Regions from separate parts of the Dethiobacter alkaliphilus AHT 1 genome, predicted to be linked through region 2. Evidence: riboswitches for the same ligand, from Rfam matches in the RefSeq annotation. Region 2 holds a riboswitch; the other holds the start of a gene.
What was found. Region 2 has a riboswitch for S-adenosylmethionine ahead of metK (methionine adenosyltransferase). Riboswitches for the same ligand answer to the same signal wherever they lie in the genome.
Positions count from the first base shown of each region.

Region 1: linked by a shared signal. The riboswitch ahead of DEALDRAFT_RS08480 (homocysteine synthase) and the one ahead of metK (methionine adenosyltransferase) in region 2 are both predicted to bind S-adenosylmethionine.

Region 1 is NZ_ACJM01000007.1:184,042-191,454, reverse strand. Features, by position in the region: gene DEALDRAFT_RS08495 (pyridoxal phosphate-dependent aminotransferase) at 1-1,179, opposite strand, end outside; gene serC (3-phosphoserine/phosphohydroxythreonine transaminase) at 1,224-2,312, opposite strand; gene DEALDRAFT_RS16000 (LysM peptidoglycan-binding domain-containing protein) at 2,447-3,448, opposite strand; SAM riboswitch class I at 3,674-3,776, shown strand; gene DEALDRAFT_RS08480 (homocysteine synthase) at 3,873-5,159, shown strand; gene DEALDRAFT_RS08475 (MBL fold metallo-hydrolase) at 5,237-5,854, shown strand; gene DEALDRAFT_RS08470 (transglycosylase domain-containing protein) at 5,918-7,413, opposite strand, start outside.
Region 2 is NZ_ACJM01000005.1:11,436-18,848, forward strand. Features, by position in the region: gene DEALDRAFT_RS05595 (MBL fold metallo-hydrolase RNA specificity domain-containing protein) at 1-889, shown strand, start outside; gene fabZ (3-hydroxyacyl-ACP dehydratase FabZ) at 911-1,345, shown strand; SAM riboswitch class I at 1,417-1,520, shown strand; gene metK (methionine adenosyltransferase) at 1,624-2,823, shown strand; gene DEALDRAFT_RS05610 (hypothetical protein) at 2,864-3,274, opposite strand; gene DEALDRAFT_RS05615 (DUF1659 domain-containing protein) at 3,559-3,783, shown strand; gene DEALDRAFT_RS05620 (DUF2922 domain-containing protein) at 3,814-4,032, shown strand; gene recD2 (SF1B family DNA helicase RecD2) at 4,139-6,313, shown strand; gene DEALDRAFT_RS16710 (ComF family protein) at 6,331-7,026, shown strand; gene DEALDRAFT_RS05635 (cold shock domain-containing protein) at 7,116-7,313, shown strand.

The DNA.
Region 1 (7,413 bases), on a different contig from region 2:
GTTGATGAAGTCTTCGATGCGGGTCATGCCGGTTTTGATTTGTTCCATGCCCAGGGCGTAGGAGAGGCGGACGTAGTTGGGTGCGCCAAAACCGGTGCCGGGGACCACCGCCACTTTGGCCTGTTCCAAAAGCAGGGCGGCGAAGTTATCGCTGGTTTGCACCGGCTGTCCGTTTAGGCTGCGCTCAAAGAGGCTGGAGACATCCATAAAGACATAGAAGGCGCCGGTGGGTTCTATACAGGAAAGGCCGGGGATGGCAGAGATTTTATCTACCATGTAATCGCGGCGCTGGCTAAAGGCAACTTTCATGTCGGCCACGCATTGTTGTGAGCCGGTTAGGGCGGCAATGGTGGCTTTTTGGGCGATGGAATTGGGGTTGCTGGTGGCATGGCTTTGAATACTGCTCATGGTTTTGGCTATGTCGGCGCGGCAGGCGGTATAGCCGATGCGCCAGCCGGTCATGGCGTATGATTTGGAAACACCGTTAATGACAATGGTCAAATCTTTAATCTTTTCATTGAGGGAGGCAATACTTACATGTTCGTGCTCCCCGTAGATTAGTTTTTCATAGATTTCATCGGAAACAACGTACAGGTTACGGGCCACCGCAAAATCGGCCACCGCCTGCAGCTCCTTGGCGGTATAAACCTGGCCTGTGGGGTTGTTAGGGCTGTTAATCAGGATGGCTTTGGTTTTGGATGTTACCGCTCCGGCCAACTCCAGGGGGGTAATTTTAAAGTTATTTTCTGCTTGGGTAGGTACAATGACGGGAACACCGTCGTTTAGCTTTACGATTTCCGAGTAGCTGACCCAATATGGTGCGGGAATGATTACTTCATCACCGGGATTTAGCAAGGCCGCAAAAACATTGGTCAGAGAGTGTTTTGCACCGTTGCTCACCACAATTTCATTGGGTTGGTACGTCAGGCCGTTGTCCGCTTGTAGTTTTTCACAGATGGCCTGCTGCAAATCAAGCATGCCGGCCACCGGCGTGTAGCGGGTAAAGCCGTCATGAATGGCGGAAACGGCGGCGTCTTTAATATGCTCCGGCGTGTCAAAGTCCGGTTCGCCGGCACCAAAGCCGATTACATCTACGCCGTCAGCCTTCATCTTTTTAGCCTTGGCATCAATGGCCAGTGTGGGTGAGGGGCTGATGGATTGTGCTTTCTTAGATAGCATGTTAACTCTCATCTCCTTTAATGCTTCCCGGTTTGCTTTTATTATTATCCGTTTTTCTTTTGGAATTCGGTCATAAAGTCGGCCAGCTTTTGGCAGCCTTCTCTGCTCATGGCGTTATAGACTGAAGCGCGCATGCCGCCCACCGAGCGGTGTCCTTTTAAGCCGGTGAGGTTTTGGGCTGCAGCTTCCTGGATAAAGGCTTTATCCAACTCCTCACTGGGGAGGCGGAAGGTTATATTCATCTGTGAACGGCTGTCTTTTGCGGCATGGCCGCTGTAGAATCCGTTACTGTTGTCGATGGCGTGATAAATCAGTGCCGCTTTCTCCATGTTATGCCGCCCCATGGCTTCCAGTCCGCCCGCATCTTTTAGCCACTCAAGCATCAGGTCAATCATGTAAATTCCAAAGGCTGGTGGAGTGTTATAGAGGGAATCGTTTTTGGCAAACAGGTCATAGCGAAGCATGCTGGGCAGTGTTTCCGGCACCTGCTTTAGTAGTTCCTGGCGGATAACTACCACGGTGACACCGGAAGGGCCCAGATTTTTTTGGGCACCTGCATAAATCAGGTCGTATTGATTATAGTCCATGGGACGGGACAGGATGTCGCTGGACATATCAGCCACCAGGGGCACGCCGTTGGTTTGGGGAGTGTAGTGCCACTGGGTCCCGAAAATGGTGTTATTGGTGGTGATATGTACGTATGCCGCAGACGGGTCCAGCTCAAGCTCGTCCTGCTGGGGGATACGACGGTGGTTTTCCTCTGCCAGATTGGCGGCCGCTTTAACGGTGCCGATTTTTTTGGCCTCTTTGTATGCTTTTTCCGCAAAGCTGCCGGTAACCACATAATCGGCGGATTTTCCTTCCTGCAGAAATGTCATGGGAATCATGTCAAACTGCAGGCTTGCACCGCCCTGTAAAAAAAGAACCCGATAGTCATCACCGATGCCGGCCAGCTCTTTGAATGTGTTTTCCGCACTGTGGACAATGGCCTCAAAATCTTTGGAGCGATGTGACATTTCCATAACCGACATGCCGCATCCTCTGTAATCAATGAGTTCGTTCTGTGCTTCTTGCAGTACAGATAAAGGTAGTGTGGAAGGTCCCGGATTAAAATTAAATACTCGCTTGGCCATATTTTTCCCTCCAATAGGAGAATTTCCTTTTATTATAATGCATATGTGCCTGAAAGCTCAAGATAAATCGTAGAAAAAACAGCAAGAAAAGTAAAAGAAAAAATACCGCCTGCACGGGTGCAGACGGTATCCTGTTAATTTCTGCCGGCGGCGGTCAGCACATTCTGCTGATGATCCGCCTGTTGCAGGTTATCTTTGTGCCGGGTACTGTTTTGAAAATGGATGCAAAAATGGCCGTTAAAATTATTGTTGGTAATGGTCTGGATGCTGTGGGGCATGCCGTTGGCCGAGGCGGCCAGGCGGCGCCCGTTTATTTCCACAATCACCGGCCGGGTACGCCAGCTCCAGCCGCTCCAGATTTGCTGCATAATCCGGGTATCCTCAGCGGTCAGCGGTTCCACATCGGCGTGGAAGGCACCGTAGGAGCGTCGGACCATAAAGCTTTGGCCCGTTTCAAAATCAATGATGCGGGCATTTTGGCCAATGGGCCACAGATACTGGGCTTCGGTCCACCAGTCCAAAAGCTCACCGTAGCGTTCCCCCGGAGTTTCTCGCTGCGGAATCTGGTGCCTGGGAATGGATAGAATCATTCCCGGGGAAATTGAGCTGTTTTCCGTCAGGTTGTTGGTCTTTAACAGTTCGGGGAGCGGGATACCCTGGTCCTGGGAAATGGTCCACAGGGTGTCGCCTGCTCTCACGGTATAATCTTCGTACGTAACGCTGCGCTTTGCAGGAGGAGTTGGTTCCGTTTCTGCCGCCTCAGCCGGAGTCTCTTCTTCTGCAGGCTTGTCCTGGGCGGGAGTACTGGAGCGGCTTTCTGTTGTGCTGCGGTTGGCCAAAGCGGGGCGCTCTTCTGAAACTTTCTCCTCCGGCGTCACTTTGGTATCTGTGGGTTCTTTCTCGCTTTCTTCCTCATCTGCATCCTCAGCATATGTATCTTCTGCATCCTCCGGCTCTTGGGCAGGTTCGGTAAATTCCACAACTTCTTCGCTGTCGCTTTTATCTTCAGTGGCCTCCTGGGCCACCAGCGGTTCAAAAATCATGTCCTCATCCACCCTTTCCCACCAGGCCTGGGCCCCGGCAAAAGCAACAATCACCAGCGCAATAAACAGGTAGAACAACCTTCTTTTTACCATATTTCCCTCCAATTGATAGCTTGTGTCATGATGTTACAAGGGGAGAAATTCGGCATAGTTTGTTAAGATTCCTTCATAAACTCCCTGCCTTATTCTGGTAGTTCTCTGTAACGAAATATTAACGTTAAAATTTTGACCCCGGGTTAAAATAATAATTGACAGTTGGGCCAGTCGCTGTTAACATAGTATACATATCGCAAATATGGTAATTAGAAAAACCAAACTATCTTATCGCGAGAGGTGGAGGGACTGGCCCTGTGAAGCCCGGCAACCCCAGCAGCAGCTGGAAGGTGCCAATTCCTGCAGGATAACTCCTGGGAGATAAGAAGAGACTATATGCACAAGTATAAGCCTCTTCTTCCGGGAAGAGGTTTTTCTGTTGCCAAAAAAGCGCATCCCCAGAGATGAAAAGGAGGAAACAATAATGACAGAGCATTACAAGTTTGACACGCTGGCGGTACACGCCGGCCAGGAGGTTGATCCTACCACCGGGTCCAGGGCAGTGCCCATTTACCAGACCACATCGTATGTGTTTAACGACACCGAGCATGCCGCTCGCCTTTTTGGGCTGCAGGAATTTGGCAATATCTACACCCGGATTATGAACCCCACCACCGATGTGCTGGAAAAGCGCGTTGCGGCCCTGGAAGGCGGTGTGGCTGCCCTGGCGGTGGCCAGTGGACAGGCAGCCATTACCACCGCTTTGTTGAATCTGACCCGTCCCGGGGACGAGGTGGTGTCGGCCAGCAGTTTGTACGGCGGCACTTATACTCTCTTTACTTCCACCCTGCCTAAAATGGGTGTGACCGTCCGGCTGGTTGATCCCAAAGATCCGGAAAACTTCCGCAGGGCTATTAACGAAAAGACCAAGGCCGTTTTTGCTGAAACCCTGGGTAACCCCAAGCTGGATGTTCTGGATATTAAAGCGGTGGCCGATATTGCCCACGAAGCCGGTGTGCCGCTGGTGGTGGACAACACCGTAACCTCGCCGTATCTGCTGCGGCCCATTGAGCACGGCGCCGATATTGTGGTGCACTCCCTGACTAAGTTCATCGGCGGTCACGGTACATCCATCGGTGGAATTATCGTGGATTCAGGCAAGTTTGACTGGACCGGCGGCCGCTTCCCCGATTTGACCGAACCGGATCCCAGTTATCACGGACTGCGCTTTGTGGAAACCTTCGGGCCCATTGCCTATATTATTAAAGCCCGGGTACAGCTCTTAAGAGATATGGGTTCTGCCCTTTCACCCTTTAATGCCTTCCTCTTTTTGCAGGGACTGGAGACGCTGCATCTGCGTATGGAAAGGCATTGCGCCAATGCTTTGGCCATTGCAAAGTATCTGGCGGATCATCCGGCGGTGGACTGGGTTAATTACCCGGGCCTGGAAAACCATCCTTCCCATGGCCTGGCCGGTAAATATCTGACCAAAGGCGCCGGCGCTCTATTGGGCTTTGGCATTAAAGGCGGCCGGGAAGCCGGGAAGCGCTTTATTGAATCCTTAACCCTTTTCTCCCATCTGGCCAATATCGGTGATGCCAAGTCGCTGGCCATTCATCCCGCCACCACCACCCATTCCCAGCTTACCGCTGAGGAACAGGTCAGTGCCGGCGTCTCTGAAGATTTTGTCCGCCTTTCCCTGGGACTGGAGGATCAGGAAGATTTAATTGCCGATCTGGACCAGGCGCTAAAAACTGCCACCGGCAAATAATGCCTCAGACAAAAAAAGGATTCTGTCGCTAATTGTGGAAATACTAGCAGAAATGCCAGTATTAAAGGAGGAACAGAATGCTGTTAAAACGAATGGAAGTAGGCTCATTTGCCGCCAATTGCTATCTGTTGGCGTGCGATGAAACAAAAGAAGGGGTTGTGGTTGATCCCGGTGCGGATGCCAGGCGCATTCTTAAAATGGTTGAAGACAACCAGGTCAACGTAAAATATATCATCAACACCCATGGCCATGTGGACCATGTGGGTGCCAATGAAGAGGTGCGAGAGGCTCTGGGCGCCCCCATTCTCATTCATGAGGCCGACGGGGAAATGTGTAAAAAGCCCCATGCCAGCCTGTCCACATTCCTGGGGAAAAAGACGCTGGCGGAGCCGGACCGGCTTATCAAAGGCAAAGACACCTTTACTGTGGGTAATCTGACCATAGAGGTGATTGAGACCCCGGGCCACACCAAGGGTTGTGTGACCTTGCTGGTGGACGGTAAGCTGTTTACCGGCGACACTCTGTTTGCCGGCTCCATCGGGCGCACCGACCTGCCCGGCGGCTCCTTTGATGAAATCATCCGTTCCATTAAGGAGAAACTGTTGGTGTTTCCCGACGAAACCCCTGTTTTTCCCGGACACGGCCCTGAGTCCACCATTGGAGATGAAAAGCAGTATAATCCCTTTTTGCGCTAAGCAACTAAAAGCCCGCCTACATAATTGTAAGCGGGCTCTTCTTTTGGTTATAGCAAGCAGAGCTTAAATTGCCTGTGCCGCCGGCTCGGAATTTTCATCAGAGGGCGGCGGTAAATCTTCCTGCCCCTCCTCAAAGTCCGGCTCCCACGGTTCTATGGTTTCTTCATTCTCCCCGTCCCAGTCTTCAGGGAGGTCCCAGTCTTCAGGCAGACCGTTGTCCGGTGGTAAAACTTCCGGCTCCGGCGTTTCCGGTTCCTGTCTGAAGGGGTTGCGCCAGAACCAACCGCCGTCCCAGTGCCAGGGGCTGTCGTCCTGCGGACAGTGTTCACATTCCGGCCAACTGCACTGCTCGGTGGGCTGGGTGCCGGCGATAAAGAATTCTGTTATGGGGTCCAGGCTGCAGCGGGGATTATGCAGCATTCCGGTGTCCGGGCAGACTTGCACCGACACCAGACCATCGGGCCGGGCAAAATCCCGGGCCGGCACATCCCTTAGTGCCTCCCGCATAAAGTTGGCCCAGGCGGGGCCGGCAAGGCCGGAACCGGTCTGGCCGGGCATCGGCAGGTTATCGTCATTGCCTACCCAGACTGCAGAAACCAACTCAGGCGTATAGCCCACCATATAAACGTCCCGGCTATCCTGGGAGGTGCCGGTTTTTCCGGCGGCGGGGCGGTTAACGATGGGGCCCAGGCTGCGGCCTGTCCCGGTTTGTAAAACGCTTTTCATCATGTCGGTCATTAAAAAGGAGATGCGGGCATCCAGCACCTGTTCCCGTCTCGGCTCGGACCGATAAAGGATACGACCGTTGGAGTCGGTGATTTTAGTGACAAATTGCGGCTGGACGCCAATCCCCTGGTTGGCAAAGGGCGCATAAGCTGTTGTCATTTCCAGCGGAGTTACAGATGTTCCGCCCAGCGTCAGGGAAGGAAAGGCCTGCAGCTCACTGGTAATTCCCAGCCGCTCTGCCATCTCTTTGGTTTTTTCCGGTCCGATTTCCATATGGGTTTTCACCGCCACCACGTTGCTGGAGCGGGCAATTGCTTCACGCATCCGCAGCGGTCCGGAAAAGTTGCCGCCAAATTCCCGGGGTTCAAAGGGTCGGTCCTGGTGCGGATCTTCATAGGAGACCGGTTCGCTGACCCGCACTGTGGACGGTGTGTAGCCTTCCTCCAGCGCTGCGGCGTAGGTAAACATCTTAAAAGTAGAGCCGGGGGAGCGTCTGGCGGATACCGCCCGGTTAAAGCCGGTGGCCACCTGGTCCCGTCCGCCCACCAGGGCCCGCACCGAGCCGTCCTGCGGATCCATGGCCACCAACGCAGCCTGAATCGGGATATCTTCACCGTTAGATCTGGTGGTTTCCGGTATGAAGCCGGCCACCGCATTTTCTGCCGCCTGCTGAGCCTGGCGATCCAGGGTGGTGTAAACATGCAGGCCGCCCTGATAAATCATGTTGGCCACGTTGGGCTCGTCGGGGAAAATTTTTGCCAGCTCGGAGTTTATCAGATGGTTAATGAAATAAGCGCCCAGCTGACGGTCCTGACGGGCCGCTTCGCGGTCGG
Region 2 (7,413 bases):
GGTGAACAAGCAGGGTAACATTGTGGTACCATCCTTTGCGGTGGGGCGTACTCAGGAAATGCTCTATTTTATGAGCCGGCTGATGCGCGACCATAAGATTCCCAACATTCCCATTTATATCGACAGTCCGCTGGCTATTTCCGCCACCGAGATTTTTTCCCGTCATCCTGAATGTTTTGATTTGCAGATGCGCCAGCTTTTGCACAGCGGCCAGGATCCTTTCCATTTTCCCGAGGCCATATTCACACAAACTGCGGAAGAATCACAAAAAATTAACCGTCTTCCCGGCGGGGCCATGATTATCTCCGCCAGCGGCATGGCCGATGCGGGACGGATCAAGCATCATCTCAAACACAACCTGTGGCGGGAGGAATCCACCGTGCTTTTCGTGGGTTACCAGGCCGAAGGGACATTAGGTCGCCGCATCCGGGAAGGGCGCAAAAAAGTAAAGATTTTTGGCGAAGAAATCATGGTTAGGGCCCGCATCGAGGCCATTGACGGGTTCAGTGCCCATGCAGACCGGACGGAACTTTTAAAATGGCTTGGCAAATTTCAGCAGATGCCCAAGCAGGTTATTCTGGTTCACGGTGAAGAAGACGTGCTGACGTCCTTCTCCGCTGAGATTGAAAAAAAATTCGAGGTCTCCACCTATATACCCAACTATATGGAGACCATGGAATTAAAGCCTCTGCCCGAAGAAGTGGAAGACACTTCTCAGGTGATGGCCAAGTTGAAAGCGCGGGAGCTTTTGCGGGAGTGGCTGGACTTTTCCGAGGAATTTACCTCCCGTCTGGAGCTGGCCCTGTTGGAAGAGGACGATGAAGAGCGGCTTATTCAGTTGGAAAAAGAGCTGGAATCCATCAAAGGTTGTTTGGTGGAAAACTTTTAAGTGCAGTTAAGGAGGAGTTTTATGTCACAGGAGTGGGATATTCAGTCGGTTTTGCCCCACCGCTACCCTTTTTTGCTGGTGGATAAAATGTTGGATGTTGTGCCGGGCCAGTCGGCCAAAGGCATGAAGAATGTAACCATTAACGAGCCTTTTTTTCAGGGGCACTTTCCCGGCTACCCGGTGATGCCCGGAGTGCTTATTGTGGAGGCCATGGCCCAGGTTGGCGCCTTTGCCATTCTCAGCATGGAGGGAAATGACGATAAGCTGGCGCTTTTTACCGGCATTGACAACCTGCGTTTTAAAAAGCAGGTGGTACCCGGCGATACCCTGGTATTGGAGATGGAGATTCAGAAAATCCGCGGGCCGGTGGGCAAGGGGCGCGGCACAGCCACTGTGGAAGGCAAAGTGGTGGCCTCCGGCGATTTAATGTTTGCCTTGGTGGATAAGGAACAATAAAAAAATATTTGACAACCATATCCATATCCTTTATTATTTAATCTGGAGCTTGTGAATAATACAATTAAATACTCTTATCAAGAGAAGGTGGAGGGACTGGCCCGATGAAACCCGGCAACCGGACACGCGTCGCGGTGCTAATTCCAGCAGGGAGTGAAACCCTGATAGATAAGAGAGGTTACTTCTCAAATAAGAACCTCTTTCATCGAAAGAGGTTCTTTTATTTGTCTGCAGTGTAATTTTTGCACAATGAGTAAAACTAAACCAAGGGGGTATGAATGATGGGCAAAAACTTTTTATTTACCTCGGAATCGGTCACCGAAGGGCATCCTGATAAAGTCTGTGACCAGATTTCCGATGCCATACTGGATGCTATCTTTGCGCAGGATCCTACAGCGCGGGTGGCGGCGGAGACTTCTGTAACCACCGGCCTGGTGTTGGTAGCGGGTGAAATCACCACATCCTGCTATGTGGACATTGCCAAAATTGTGCGTAAGACCGTAAAGGATATCGGGTATACCCGGGCCAAATATGGTTTTGACGGCGATACCTGTGCTGTTTTAACCTCCATTGATGAACAGTCTCCGGACATTGCCATGGGTGTTGACCGTTGTTTTGAAGCCAAGGCGGGCAATTACTCCGAAGAAGAACTGGAAGCAATCGGAGCCGGTGACCAGGGCATGATGTTTGGCTATGCCTGTAATGAAACGCCGGAGCTGATGCCCCTGCCCATTGCCATGGCTCACAAACTGGCGCGGCAGCTGGCAGCGGTGCGCAAAGACGGTACCTTCCCGTACCTTCGTCCCGATGGAAAAACTCAGGTGACGGTAAGATACGAGGACGGTAAGCCGGTGGGCATTGACACCATCGTAGTGTCTACCCAGCATCAGGAAGATGTGTCCCTGGATATCATTAAAAGAGATGTGTTGGAAGCGGTGGTACATAAAATTGTACCCGCAGAATACCTGAGCAAAGACACTCAGTACTATGTAAACCCCACAGGACGCTTTGTGGTGGGTGGCCCGCAGGGTGACGCCGGCCTCACCGGCCGGAAAATTATTGTGGATACTTACGGTGGTTATGCCCGCCATGGCGGCGGCGCGTTCTCCGGTAAGGATCCGACAAAAGTGGACCGTTCCGCCGCTTACGCAGCCCGTTATGTGGCTAAGAACGTGGTGGCCGCAGGCCTGGCCGATAAGTGTGAAGTTCAGCTGGCTTATGCCATTGGTGTGGCCCGTCCCCTCTCCTTAATGGTGGAAACCTTCGGCACCGCCAAGATCGCCGAAGAAAAAATTGAAGCACTGATTAATCAGCACTTTGATCTGCGTCCGGCAGCCATTATCCAAAACCTGGAGCTGCGCCGGCCCATTTACCAGCCCGTTGCCGCTTATGGCCATTTCGGCCGTGATGATTTGGACCTCCCCTGGGAAAAAACAGATAAAGCCGCTTTGCTTAAAGACGAAGCCGGCCTGAAGTAAAAACCGTATTTTAAAAGGGTGACGCATTTTGCGTCACCCTTTAATCGTTTTCAGGCAGTTTATCAATGAAGCGCTCTACGGCTTCAATATCCAGTTGCGGTTCTAAAATTTCGTATTCTGTACCGTTAATTTCTAGTGGTTTTGCAAAGGTAATTTGAAAGGCCTTCTCACCGTTTTCGTAAAACTCCGCTGCCCACCGATCCTCTGTACGCTCCTGTTGATCGCTGCTTTCCTGCAGGACAAAGTCTTCCAGATACCCGGTGAATTCCCAGATCTTTAATCTGTCTTCCGTCACTATACTTTCACCGGACGTACTGTGGACAAAGACGATTTTTGTGATACTTCCCAAATCGGTATCCGTAATTTCTTGTATGGTATTTTCCTGTGGGGTGCAACCCACAAGAAACAGGCTGCAGATGATAAACAATAGTATGTATTTTCTCAGAATCAATGCCGCCCCTCCCTACTGTATGAACAGTGCCGCTATATTATAGATGCATTTAAAGACAAAAAGGTTCCAGTGAATAACAAAAAATTTCCAAATATATTTTGTGCCCTGGCAAAAAGCTGTTATATGTTTAGTAAAGTTAATTATAAAAATGCTGGTTTCCTACTTAGGGTGTCCAGTTATTATTTGTTGCCTGTTGCTAAGCAAACTCCTTATTTGTCGCGGACAAATATTCCAATATATACTCACAATGCAAGATGATAAAGGCAAAAAGGGAGGTGAGCAAGATGGCTGTGATTTTGGAAAAGAATTATTCACGCTGTCAGGTTACCCTGGAAAACGGCATTGACAACGAAGGCAATCCCATTTTTGTCAGCCGCACTTTCGGCAGAATAGATCCGGAAACAACGCATCAGGATCTGTATGATGTGATGCAGGCTCTTTTGGAGCTGCAGGAGCTGCCGGTACGTGTTCTGCGGCGGTTGGATGACGGTGAACTGATTGTAGAGTAAAAAAAGCGCTGTCAGAAAGGAGGTGACGTGGTGGAAACCACTTTACAACTAATATTCAGAAATGAGGAAGGTTCACTGTTTACCATCAACCTTCCTTTCCCCAAGGAAGACCTGACCGAAGCCCAGCTGGCCGCAGCCATGGATGAGGTTATCGCTAAAAACATCTTTCGCAGCACCGGCGGGCCCTTGGTGCAAAAGGTCCGGGTCAGAAAAACTGCCCGTGAAGTAACCGAGCTGGTCTCGTTTTAAAATAATGAGCCCGAAAAACGGGAGGTCTGCCTCCCGTACATATGTTTGTTGCTACTGGGCAGGAGAACGACACTTCGTGTTGAATACATCAAGCGGAGGGGAAACAATGCATTGTCTGGAAGGGACCCTGGAACGAATTACATATTATAACGAAGAAACGCTGTTTTTGGTGGCGCGCCTGCGCTGTGCCGATGATGGCTTAAACACCATAATCGGTAATATGCCAAAGTTTGCAGTGGGTGAGCGACTTAAAGTGCAGGGCGACTGGTTCCAGCACAAAGAGTTCGGTCGCCAGTTTAAGGTGCAACAATACGAAGTTGTCCTGCCGCATAATGAAAAAGGCATTGAGCGGTTTCTTGCCTCCGGTCTCATTAAAGGCGTGGGCCCTTCCACCGCGGAAAAAATCGTGGAGCATTTTGGAGTGGATGCTCTGGAGATAATTGAAAATGACCCGGGCAGGCTGTGTGAAGTTGAGGGAATCGGGGTAAAAAAGGCCGCCACTATTTCAGACAGTTTGGCGGAGCGTCAGGAAATTATGAAAGTGATGACCTTTTTGCAAAGCTATGGCGTGACCATCGGTTTTGCTACCCGTATTTATCGTAAATACGGCGAGGAAACGGTGGCCCGGGTCAGTGAAAACCCCTATCGCCTGGCAGAAGATGTGTTTGGTGTGGGTTTTAAAACCGCAGATAAAATGGCTCTGGAGATGGGGATAACCGCCGACTCACCCCACCGCATCCGGGCCGCACTGTTATATTTACTAAAAGAGGCACAGGATGAAGGCCATGTTTTCCTGCCACGGGACAGTTTGCTGGAAAAGACGGTGGAGGCATTGTCCACCGGAGACAGTCCGCTGTCAACGGAATCGGTGCAGTCTCAACTGGAGAAGCTTTGCCAGGGCGGGCAGCTGATGCAGGAGGAATATGAGGGAGAGGCCGCGGTATACCAGGCTCCTTTATACTACGCTGAGCGTTATGTGGCTCAGCGCCTGCGGGAAATCGCTTCCTATCAGCTTTCTTTGGATACCGTTAATCTGGGCAGGGTGGAGGCAGAGGGGATTAATCTGGCTCCCGCTCAAAAGCAGGCGGTGCAGCAGGCTCTGGACACCGGTTTATTAGTGGTCACCGGCGGCCCCGGTACAGGAAAAACCACCACCATCCGTTCTTTGCTGGCCCTTTTTCAGCAGCATGGGCTGGAGGTGATGCTGGCTGCACCCACGGGGCGGGCCACAAAAAGAATGACGGAAGCCACCGGAATGGAAGCTAAAACCATTCACCGGCTGCTGGAGTATGCCCAAACCGAAGGGGAGGGGTTTTCTTTCCAGCGCAATGAGGAGCGGCCGCTTAAAAGCCATGTGGTTATTGTGGATGAAGCGTCCATGGTTGATTTGCTGCTGTTTTACCATTTACTCAAAGCTATCCCCCCCGGTTGCAAGCTGATTCTGGTGGGTGATATGGACCAGCTGCCTTCGGTGGGCGCCGGTAACGTGCTGCGGGATATTATTAATTCTGAAGCGGTGCCGGTTGCTAAGCTGGACCGCATCTTTCGCCAGTCCGGCGAAAGTGCCATCATCAGCAATGCGCATCGCGTTAACCAGGGGGAAATGCCGCAGTTAAACGGGGAGGCCACCGATTTTTTCTTCATCAATGAGAAAGACCCGGAACAGATTCTGGGCATGATTCTGGATTTATGCGGACGCCGCCTGCCCAAATATAAAAACAGCGATGCCATCGCCGATATTCAGGTGCTTTCCCCCATGCGACGCCACCTGCTGGGGGTTGATAACCTAAACGTCCACCTGCAGAAAACCCTGAATCCGCCGGCACCTTTTAAAACAGAGATGAAAGGCGGCGGCACCAACTTCCGCCTGGGCGACAAAGTAATGCAGATTCGCAATAATTACCAGAAAGAAGTGTTTAACGGCGATATCGGCTTTATTTCCTTTATCAACAAAGAGGACGGGGAAATGATCGTCCGTTTCCCCGATGTGGCCGGAGCGCGGGAGGTGATTTATGATCAGGCTGAACTGGACGAGCTGTCTTTGTCGTACGCGGTGTCTGTTCATAAAAGTCAGGGCAGCGAATATCCCATAGTAGTTCTACCGGTAGTTACACAACACTACATATTGTTACAGAGGAACCTACTTTACACAGCAATTACCCGTGCTAAGGAACTTGTTGTTTTGGTTGGAACAAAAAAAGCATTGGCTATCGCAGTAAAAAACAACAAGGTAGAGGCACGCTACACCAGGTTAGCGGCCAGGCTGGCCGAAAAGACTTAGTCTGGGAGGCGAAAATTTTGAGCTTGCTGACACCATTGTTAGATTTGTTGTTCCCGCCGCGCTGTATTTTCTGCCGCAGCCGTAATCATTTGGAAAACGAAATCGGTACCGTGTGTGACCCCTGTCTGGAAGAAGTCAGTGACCCCCAAAATTGCTGCCGGCGGTGTGCCTATCCTCATGTTGGCCAGGCCGAAGTTTGCTCCGCCTGTGGAGACCGCGCTTTTTCGTTTTCCGCCGCCTGTTCCGTCAGCCTTTACAGAGGAAAACTAAAGAAAGCTATCCATAAATACAAGTATAAAGGTGGAAAGGATTTGGCGGGCCCGCTGGGGCAGTTAGTATCCCGGCAGGTAAGGCGCAGCCAATGGCCGGCGCTGGGGGCAGTGGTTCCGGTGCCGCTCCATCCAGATAAATTGTTGGAGCGGGGGTATGATCAGGCTCTGCTTTTGGCACAGGTAATTGGCGCGGAGTTGGAGCTGCCGGTGAAAAAAAGCCTCATCAGGACCAAATCCACAGATAGCCAGACAAAGCTGGGCGCAGCCCATCGTTGGAACAACGTTGCCGGTGCCTTTGACACGGACCCGGACATTGAGCTGCCCAAACGGGTGTTGTTGGTTGATGATTTGCTCACCACAGGTGCCACCGCACATTTTGCGGGCCAGACACTCTTAAAAGCAGGGGTTGGCGAGGTTTATGTGGCCGTTGTGGGAAGATAGTCACATTGACTTTTTTGCCAATTTATGATAAATTTATGCTGTGTTAATGCTTTTGCAGTAGCATAGTTTTATTTCAGGAGGAATGTAAATTGCTCGGAAAAGTAAAGTGGTTTAACCAGGAAAAAGGGTACGGTTTCATCGAAAGAGAAGACGGTGGGGATGTATTCGTTCATTATTCCGCAATTCAGCAGGAAGGCTTTAAATCTCTGGCTGAAGGGGAAGAAGTTGAATTTGAAATTGTTGAAGGCACCCGCGGACCGCAGGCAGCTAACGTTGTAAAACTGTAGCCAGCGATGGCAGTGAAATTATATGAGGATAAAAAATCCCAAAGAAATTTGGGATTTTTTTAATCCCCGCTTTTTCTTAAGTTATTTATCTTTTGTTAAG